One region of the Paenibacillus provencensis genome, then DNA from elsewhere that is predicted to be linked to it. Evidence: riboswitches for the same ligand, from Rfam matches in the RefSeq annotation. Region 1 holds a riboswitch; each other region holds the start of a gene.

Region 1 (3,168 bases):
TCCGTTATGGATACCTGGATCAGCATACCAAGCTGACACCGGGCAACACGATTCGTGATGTTCTGAAGGATGCATTCCTGCCTTTGCTCGAGCTGGAAAAAGAGATGATGGTCATTACCGAGAAGATGGCAGATGCATCTCCAGAAGAACTAGAGCTGCTGCTTGAAGAGATGGGTGAGATTCAGGAGCAGCTGGATATTGGCGACTTTTATTTAATTGATGTAAAAGTAGAAGAGATGGCCAATGGGCTCGGCCTGAATGCGATAGGTCTTGACCGGGATGTGTCTGCCCTAAGCGGTGGGCAGCGGACGAAGGTACTATTAGCCAAGCTGCTTCTAGAGAAGCCGAATGTTCTTCTCCTGGACGAGCCTACGAACTATTTGGACGTTGAGCATATTGAATGGCTGACTCGTTATTTGAAGGATTATCCTTACGCATTTATGCTGATTTCACATGATACCGAGTTTATGAATCAGGTCGTGAACGTCATCTATCATCTCGAATTTGCGAAGCTGACACGTTATTCGGCGAACTACAACAAGTTCCTTGAGATGGCGGATATCAACAAGAATCAGCATATTGATGCTTACGAGAAGCAGCAGGAGTATATTAAGAAGCAAGAAGATTTTATCCAACGCAATAAGGCTCGATATTCAACCTCAGGACGGGCGAAGAGCCGTGAGAAGCAGCTGGATCGTATTGATCGCATTGATCGTCCTGAGGAAGCGGCCAAGCCGGTGTTCGGTTTCAAGGATGCTCGCGCAAGCGGCAAAACCGTATTTGAAGGCATCGATTTTGAGATTGGTTATGACTATCCGCTGCTTCCCAAAATGACAATGACGATTGAGCGGGGAGACAAGATTGCGATTGTCGGATGTAACGGCGTCGGTAAATCTACGCTTCTTAAGACGATTCTCGGAAAAATCCCTGCGCTCAGCGGGAAGACCTATCTAGGAGATTTCCTATTCCCGGCTTATTTCGAACAGGAAGTCCGTCCTGGCAAAATTACGCCAATTGATGATGTATGGAATGAATTTTCTCATTTGAATCAGCATGAAGTGCGTGCTCATCTTGCGCGCTGTGGTCTTAAGAATGAACATATTACAAGACCGCTGAACATGCTGAGCGGGGGAGAACAGGCGAAGGTGCGTCTATGCAAGCTCATGATGCGAGAGACGAATTGGATTCTATTCGATGAGCCGACCAATCACTTGGATGTTGTAGCCAAGGAAGAGTTGAAGCGTGCACTGAAAGAATTCAAAGGGACTGTATTGCTCGTTTCCCACGAACCGGATTTCTACGAGGATTGGGTAACCAAGACCTGGAATGTAGAAGAATGGTCAGCTAAAGTTTAAATCATAAGTAAAGTTGAGACTTAGGACGAGGATCAAGGTGTTTTTTCTTAAGTACTTCTTCAAGAGAGAGTCTTAGATAATAAATGTCTTAGAATTATTGCTTTCCAAATCCTTGCTTTCCAAATCCTTGCTTATGTGCTAACATATTCAACGTAATTCTACAACTGAATAGTATTTTCACTAGGGGGGCCGCGCGTAAGCGGCTGAGATGGAATGAATCGATTCCGGACTCTTTGTACCTGATCTGGATTATACCAGCGTAGGGAAGTGGGAACTGATATGAGGCATGAACGTAGGTTTCGTAATTCAACGAATGCGATATTTTGCGTAAATCTCATCCATCAGTAGTTGCATTTCTAAATGTAATCATGACCACTTCCTTTTGGGAGTGGTTTTTTTGTTGCTACGGCTGCGCTAGGAAACATGTGAGGCTTGTATCCACCACTTATTCATCTGTTCCAAAAAGGAGTTGATCTGTCATATTAGTGTCTGAATTTGAACTGCATGTGATCTCATCTCACTCCCCATCCTCCGCTGACTGGATTCAAGTATTCTCTAAAATATGGTCATATGCGACCGCCGTACATATCCGAGATAAAAAGTGCACGGTTAAGGAAATCGAGCAGTTTATTGATATCCTGGCGCTTAATCAGATTCCAATGAGTAGATTGGGACTGAATCGTCAAGCGGAGCTGGTATGCAAGTATGGCGCAGCCATTCTCCAAATCGGGATGAAGGAGCTTCATCACATCCAGTGTCTCAAGAACTCAATGACAAACAGGGGGATGTCAAAAACACGAATTGGGGTTTCTGTCCATTCCCTACAGGAGGCACAACAGGCCGAGCACCAAGGAGCCGATTTCATAATGTACGGTCATGTTTATCCTTCCTCTAGTAAGCCGGGTGCTGCTCCAAGAGGAATTGCCTCATTACGGCAGGTCTGTACAGAGGTACATGTTCCGGTCATTGCTATTGGAGGGATCAAGCCGACACATATTCATGAAATTGTTAATGCTGGTGCATCAGGTATTGCTGTGATATCAGGAGTGATGAATGCAGCCGATCCACTTGGTGCAGTGCTCGAATATCATAATGCACTATGTCGTTATAGAGAGGTTAAGTAAATGAGGAGGACGGATATGCAACATTACGAACAGAACGTCGATACCAGTCGCAGGTCAGAATTTATCGTGGTGGGCGGGGGCATTATCGGTTCAGCCATCGCTTATTATTTGGCGCGGGATGGTAAGGATGTTCTGCTGTTGGAGGGAGAACGTATTGCATCTGGAGCTTCAGGAGCTGCCGCAGGCATGCTGGCCCCGCATTTAGAATCCTTCTCGACTCCTGCCCTGAAAAACTTGGCTGAACGCAGTCTTGAGCTAATCCGATCACTTGTAGATGATTTATCCATTTCAACTCCTATCGATGTCGCTCTATGCAGTGCAGGATTTGTCTCACCGTTTAAGGATCTTCCTAAGAAATCAATGAACATAGGTCAACAAGAATATTGGAATCGATCCAGGCTTAGAAGTGAAATTCCAGCGATCTGTGACCAAGCCGAATGCGCTTATTATTATCCCGATCAGCTTCAGCTGTTACCGGGCCAATTAAACAGAGCTCTCATTGATGCTGCTAGAGCCAAAGGAGCGCGTTATCTGGAACAACAGCCAGTGGTTTCACTAGATATCCAGTGTGGCACCGTTCGTGGGGTTGAGACATTAACAGACAGTTACTCCTGTAATAACGTCATTATCGCATCAGGACTCGGACAGGGTATGGGGGATGTGCTGTCCAATTTGGGAATAAATCTTCC
Region 2 (3,168 bases), on a different contig from region 1:
CGTGATGAAACAGAGAGGGGATTATGCATGGAAGAGCAAGATCGCAAATTAACGGTACGAGCGGTCGAGAGGGCGTTGGACATTTTGTTATGCTTTACAGAGCAATCAGATCTGGGTCTTACCGAAATTTCTGGCAAGATCGGTTTACATAAAAGTACGGTGCATCGTTTGCTGACAACACTTGAGGACAGGGGATTTGTTGTGCGTAATCCTTTGACGGAGAAGTATCGGCTTGGCATTCGAATTTGGGAGCTTGCGGCACATATGTCCCAGAGTGATGACCCGGCCATCCTCTTGCTGCCTGCAATGGAGCGCCTTCGTGATCGCTTGGGAGAAACGGTTAGCTTGTATTTGAAGGATGGCAATGAACGGATACGCGTTCAGGCCGTGCAGAGCAATCAAGCGATTCGAAGGGTAGCACCTGTAGGTGTAAGGCTGCCATTGTCGGTTGGAGCATCGAGTAAAGTGTTGGTTGCGTTTGCAGCAAGAGAAGAGCAGGAGCAGCTGATACGCAATTTTGATACCCCCTTGTCAGTTGATCAAGATATTTATTTGAGTCAGCTGCAAGAAATCAGGGAATTGGGATATGCAACGAGCTATGAAGAGAGAGAGCCTGGAGCAGCAGCCGTATCAGCGCCGATCTTTGATCGCAAGGGCAATGTGGCAGCGGCCTTGTCTTTATCCGGACCGATAAGCAGGCTGTCGGAAGAGACGCTTCGGGAATACGCACCTATTGTTATGGAGACAGCCGCGCAAATGGGATTTATGCTGAGGTAGCTCTCCTTTGTAATGAACGAATGGAGAATAAAGGTTGAAAATGTGCTGTGAATGAGATAATCTTGTATGGACCTCAATTTAGACGAAGGATAGGGGTCAAACATGAATAACAATAACAATTTACTAGGGGAGCCCGAAATGCCGGGCTGAGATGGTACTGCAAGGTGCCGGACTCTTTGTACCTGATCTGGATCATACCAGCGTAGGGAAGTAATTGGCGATAAATATCGATAAGATCCGTGATATATGGTGAAGGTTCTGCTATTAACCTATGCAGCTCCATTAGCCTGTACACAACACAAGATCTTATATGGATTAGAGCTGATTCCCCCTGTGGGAATCAGCTCTTTTTGTTGCTGCAGCTTCTATATAACTGGCTATCGTTTGTATAGCTTCTGTCTTTCAAACACAGCTCAGGAGAGGGCTTCCCAACTCGAACAAAGGAGGAAGCACGTATGAATCATTCAAACACAGGAATGAACACAGAGGCATCGGCTTTAAGAGAAGAGCATTTGAAGGGTGAATCTGGAAGGCTCCAGCCATTCCCCTCGAGCAAGAAGGTATACATTCAAGGATCGCGCCCGGACATTGCTGTACCTGAGCGCGAAATTGAACTTCATCCCACCAGTACGCCCCAAGGAGTAGAGCAGAATGAGCCATTTCGGGTGTACGATACAAGCGGACCGATGGGAGATTTGAACGGTGAAGTCGATATCCGTCAGGGTCTTCCTTTGCTGCGCCGGAATTGGATACTTGAGCGTGAAGATGTTGAGTTTTATGAAGGAAGAGCAATCCGTCCAGAGGATAATGGGATTCGGTCCGATAGAAGTGCGCAGCAGGAGATAGAGGTGTTCCCGGGCGTCAGAAGGCAGCCGCTTCGAGCCAAGTCAGGACGCTGTGTGACTCAGATGCATTATGCCAAAAAAGGGATCGTGACCCCTGAGATGGAGTTTGCCGCAATCCGGGAGGGGCTTGAAGCGGAGTTTGTAAGGAGTGAAATTGCCAGAGGAAGAGCAATCCTGCCTTCTAACATCAACCATCCGGAGAGTGAGCCGATGCTGATCGGAAGCCGATTCCATGTCAAGATCAATGCGAATATCGGGAACTCTGCAGTTTCCTCTTCTATTGAGGAGGAAGTGGAGAAGATGAGCTGGGCCGTTCACTGGGGAGCGGATACGGTCATGGACCTGTCGACCGGCCGTCATATTCATACGACGAGAGAATGGATTATCCGCAATTCTCCTGTGCCGATAGGCACAGTTCCACTGTATCAAGCGCTGGAGAAGGTAAACGGGGAGGCGGAGAAACTCTCTTGGGAGATTTACAGAGATACGCTGATTGAGCAAGCGGAGCAGGGAGTTGATTATTTTACGATCCATGCGGGAGTACTGCTCAGATATATTCCAATGACAGCAGAGCGAATGACCGGAATTGTGTCACGGGGCGGCTCTATTATGGCAGCATGGTGCCTGGCGCATCATCAGGAGAACTTTTTGTATACTCATTTTGAAGAGATCTGTGAAATTATGAGCAGATATGATGTTGCTTTTTCACTTGGAGATGGACTGAGACCCGGCAGTATCTATGATGCCAATGATGAGGCTCAAATGGCTGAGCTGGCAACACTCGGGGAGCTGACGCAGATCGCCTGGAAGCATGATGTACAGGTGATGATCGAAGGTCCGGGACACGTGCCTATGCACAAGATCAAAGAGAACGTTGATCTGCAGATGGAGATCTGCCAGGAAGCCCCATTTTACACGCTGGGTCCACTTACAACAGATATTGCTCCCGGATATGATCACATTACGTCTGCCATTGGAGCGGCGATGATCGGTTGGTTTGGTACCTCCATGCTATGTTATGTTACGCCGAAGGAGCATTTGGGACTACCTGATAAGAACGATGTGAGGGAGGGGGTCATTGCCTATAAAATCGCTGCCCATGCAGCCGATCTGGCCAAGGGTCACCCAAGAGCACAAAAAAGAGACGATGCCCTCTCCAAGGCAAGATTTGAGTTCCGCTGGAAGGACCAGTTCAATCTGTCTCTTGATCCGGAGCGTGCTCTATCCTACCACGATGAGACTCTTCCAGCCGAAGGTGCAAAAACAGCGCATTTTTGTTCCATGTGTGGTCCGAAATTTTGCAGTATGCGCATCACTCAGGATATTCGGAATATGGCATCCGCCAAAGGAGTTAGTGAGAAGGAAGCGATTCATGCAGGCATGCAGGAGAAGGCGGAGGAATATCGTGGTCAGAACAGGTGATTAGATCCTTACCGTTTACATTAGGAAAATAATGAGAGAGGTCGTTTCACAGATTGCAGATTCTCTAGTTGGGTAAAATAAATGTGAGAGCCATAGGAATGTGAGAGCGATATGACAGCTGTCA
Region 3 (3,168 bases), on a different contig from region 1:
ATCCATTCGGCGATGACTGCGCCCATGACGCTGTAGGTTGCTGCGATTTTTAGACCAGAGAAAATGGACGGGAGCGCGTGAGGCACCTCCAGCTTGCGGAAGATTTGCCCTTTGCTGGCTCCGGCCATTCTCATGTAGCTCAGCATTGCGCGATCCGTTTGCATCAGTCCGTCCATGGCAGATACCGCGATCGGAAAGAAGCAGACGAGCGTAATAACGATGATCTTGGGCAGCAGGCCGAATCCGAACCAGATCATCAGAAGCGGCGCGAGCGCAATCGTCGGAATATTCTGGCTCAGGATGAGCAATGGATATAGGGCTGTTTTCATAAATGGAACCAGATGCAGCAGCATGGCCGTTAGAAGTCCGATCGCAGCGCCAATGCCGAAGCCGAGCAGGGTGAGCTGTACGGTCGCCCAAGTATGCTCCGTAAGACTTGCCGCCTGTGCAGCTGCTTCGCGGGTAATATCAACAGGACTTGGCAGAATCCACTTCTCAATGTGAAAAAGCGGCACGGCTATTTGCCATACCGCCAAAAAGAGGATGACCGCCGCGACAGGCGGCAGCACACTTCTTACAACACGTTTCATGATGGATACTTCTCCGTTAATCCTTCCATGCTGATTCCGCTTGGATAATGGGCAATCTTGATTTGTGAAATAATGCTCGGGCTGCCAGCCTCAATGAGTACCTCATGAACTCTTTGCACAATTTCGAGCAGTTCGGGAAGCTCGCCCTCCAGGGTCGTTTCGAGTGGATGAACCTGATATTTCACGCCGGATTGCTGTATCACTTCAATGGCACGGTCCACATAAGGAATCGAATCTTCTCCATTCGGTGTTTTTGGAATAACTTGAATGCTTAGTAATGTTTGAGCCATTTGGTTCACCAACGCTTTCCTTTAATAATTATTGATGTGGCAGAAATTCATTCGTAAAAGCCTTCTCGACATCCAGTGGCTGGTCTAGCAGCTCGTGCTCTACCATCCAGTCGGAGTAGTTTTGCCATACCTCTGCTTTTTGTTCGCCCCAGTGCGCAGCATCATCCTGATATTTCGGGCTGAGCCACTTCTGGCTCTCAAGCACAAGCTCTTTATCGAGGTCAGGTACGGCCTCGCTCAATATCCCTGCGGCTTCTTCCGGATGATCAATCGTATATTCATAGCCTTTGGTCGTTGCGCGCATGAAGGCTTTGACAAGCTCAGGATCCTCATCAATGGTTGCCTCATTCGTGATAAGTACAGGAGTGTAGTAATCAAGCTTCTCGGAATAGTCCTTAACGTAGAACATATCAATCGGCTCACCGCGGAGCTCGGCTTCAATACCCGTCCAGGCGTAGAATATCCATGCAAAATCAATGTCTCGCTTCGTTGCGGTAAAGAAGTCGGCATCGCCGATGTTCACATTATTCACTTTGCTTACATCCGCGCCTTCCATACCCATAATTGTATCCAGAACTGCCGAGTCGATGGGGTTGCCCCATCCTCCATAGGTTTTGCCTTCAAAGTCCTTCGGAGACTCGATGTTCCGGTCAGCAGGCGCTGCAAAGCCGGAGGTATTATGCTGAATGACGGCAGCAATGGATACGATCGGGACACCTTGTGTCCGAGCTTGGGTAACCCCTTCTTGGTAGCTTACGCCAAAAGGAACCTCACCAGAAGCGACCATTGTATCTGCACCGGCTTGGCCGGGCTGAATAATCTCTACATTCAGGCCCTCCTCCTCGTAGAAGCCTTGGCTGACTGCTGCGTATAAGCCCGTATGATTCGTATTTGGCGTCCAGTCCAGTACGACCTTGATGTCGCGGAGGCTTTCACTCGCTGCCGGTTCCTCCGAGCCTGCGCCAGAATCTTCATTCGCTGTGCCGCTGCTGCCGCAAGCAGTGACGATCGTCATGAGTGTAATGAGAAGCAGGATTCCTAACTTTTTGTACATGTTTCTCTCTCCTTTTAAATTACCCCTATTATTGACGAAATTTCCATTTCAACTTCTATAAGTTCAAGAGAGGCTTCCTTGAAAGCCATCCTGAAACGGGAGATCGTTAGAGTGGGAGTGCATTCTTGCGATCATAATAAAAAAAGCGTCCCAGATAAGGGACGCATGCAGACGTAAGGGCTAAGGGCTGTCTAAATATAGAACAGCACACTCGAAGTTCTCTCCATTCCTACGCTGGCATTACCCAGATCAGGTTTAAAGGGTACGTATCTAACACGCTTTCACGGATACTATCTCAGCCGGCTAACCCAGCACCCCTTGAGGTTAAATATGAAGTTTAGGACATTTCAGAAGCTAATTATAGCCCTCCTTGGCAGGAAAGTACAGCATATTCAGGAATAAAATCATTGTAATGTGGAAATGTCTAAACTATAATACCTTTAATTGAAAACGTGAAAAATGCCAATGAAGAGCATCCAACTCGGAGGTATTCTCGTCAAGGGAAAGTTTATACTGACCCCTAAGTTAATCGGAACCGCCCGTTATTGCGGAACCAAAGAGATTGAAGTGAGACTTAATGCTGACCGCATGAAGGCTGCTTCAATAAATTGGGTGGCACCGCGAGCATAGAGCGCTCCTCGTCCCAACGGATGAGGGCGCTCTATGCTTTTTTAGTATAACGAATTTAACTTAGGGGTGACGTGAATGCTGGATATGAAATGGATTAGGGAGCATGCAGAGCAGGTTCAGGAAGCAGCTAATTGGAAGAGAATAGACATATCCATAAATGAGCTGCTAATGTGTGATGATGCGCGTAGGGAGCTGATTACCGAAGTGGAGAAGCTCCGGCAACAGCGAAATGTCGAGTCGGAGAGAATAGGACAGCTGATAAGAGAGGCCAAACAGGAGGAGGCAGCGGCTGCCCGTGAAGCTGTGCGGCAGGTAAACGGACAACTAGAGGAAGCAGAAGCAAGGCTCGCCGAGGTGACGGAACGTTATAACAAGCTGCGGCTGCTTGTCCCGAATGTTGTATCCCCTGACACACCCCGAGGGCAGAGCGATAAGGATAATGTCATTGTAAGGAAGGTTGGAGAGGTCAGTTCGCCTCCATTCCCAGTCAAGGACCATATGGAACTCGGAGAGCTTCATGATCTCATTGACGCTCCACGCGGAGTCAAAGTTGGCGGCTCGCGCAGCTACTATCTGAAGGGCGACGGAGTTCTGCTGCACCGCG

Evidence for each region. Region 1 has a riboswitch for thiamine pyrophosphate ahead of ACFQ3J_RS03400 (thiamine phosphate synthase). Riboswitches for the same ligand answer to the same signal wherever they lie in the genome.
Region 2: linked by a shared signal. The riboswitch ahead of thiC (phosphomethylpyrimidine synthase ThiC) and the one ahead of ACFQ3J_RS03400 (thiamine phosphate synthase) in region 1 are both predicted to bind thiamine pyrophosphate.
Region 3: linked by a shared signal. The riboswitch ahead of ACFQ3J_RS19205 (ABC transporter substrate-binding protein) and the one ahead of ACFQ3J_RS03400 (thiamine phosphate synthase) in region 1 are both predicted to bind thiamine pyrophosphate.

The regions. Positions count from the first base shown of each region.
Region 1 covers NZ_JBHTKX010000001.1:687,378-690,545, forward strand. Annotated here, with positions in the region: gene ACFQ3J_RS03395 (ABC-F family ATP-binding cassette domain-containing protein) at 1-1,355, shown strand, start outside; TPP riboswitch at 1,528-1,638, shown strand; gene ACFQ3J_RS03400 (thiamine phosphate synthase) at 1,841-2,479, shown strand; gene ACFQ3J_RS03405 (NAD(P)/FAD-dependent oxidoreductase) at 2,495-3,168, shown strand, end outside.
Region 2 covers NZ_JBHTKX010000003.1:359,555-362,722, forward strand. Annotated here, with positions in the region: gene ACFQ3J_RS20375 (IclR family transcriptional regulator) at 28-777, shown strand; TPP riboswitch at 893-1,003, shown strand; gene thiC (phosphomethylpyrimidine synthase ThiC) at 1,254-3,044, shown strand.
Region 3 covers NZ_JBHTKX010000003.1:101,214-104,381, forward strand. Annotated here, with positions in the region: gene ACFQ3J_RS19195 (ABC transporter permease) at 1-590, opposite strand, end outside; gene ACFQ3J_RS19200 (MTH1187 family thiamine-binding protein) at 587-880, opposite strand; gene ACFQ3J_RS19205 (ABC transporter substrate-binding protein) at 909-1,934, opposite strand; TPP riboswitch at 2,144-2,263, opposite strand; gene ACFQ3J_RS19210 (hypothetical protein) at 2,400-2,564, shown strand; gene serS (serine--tRNA ligase) at 2,640-3,168, shown strand, end outside.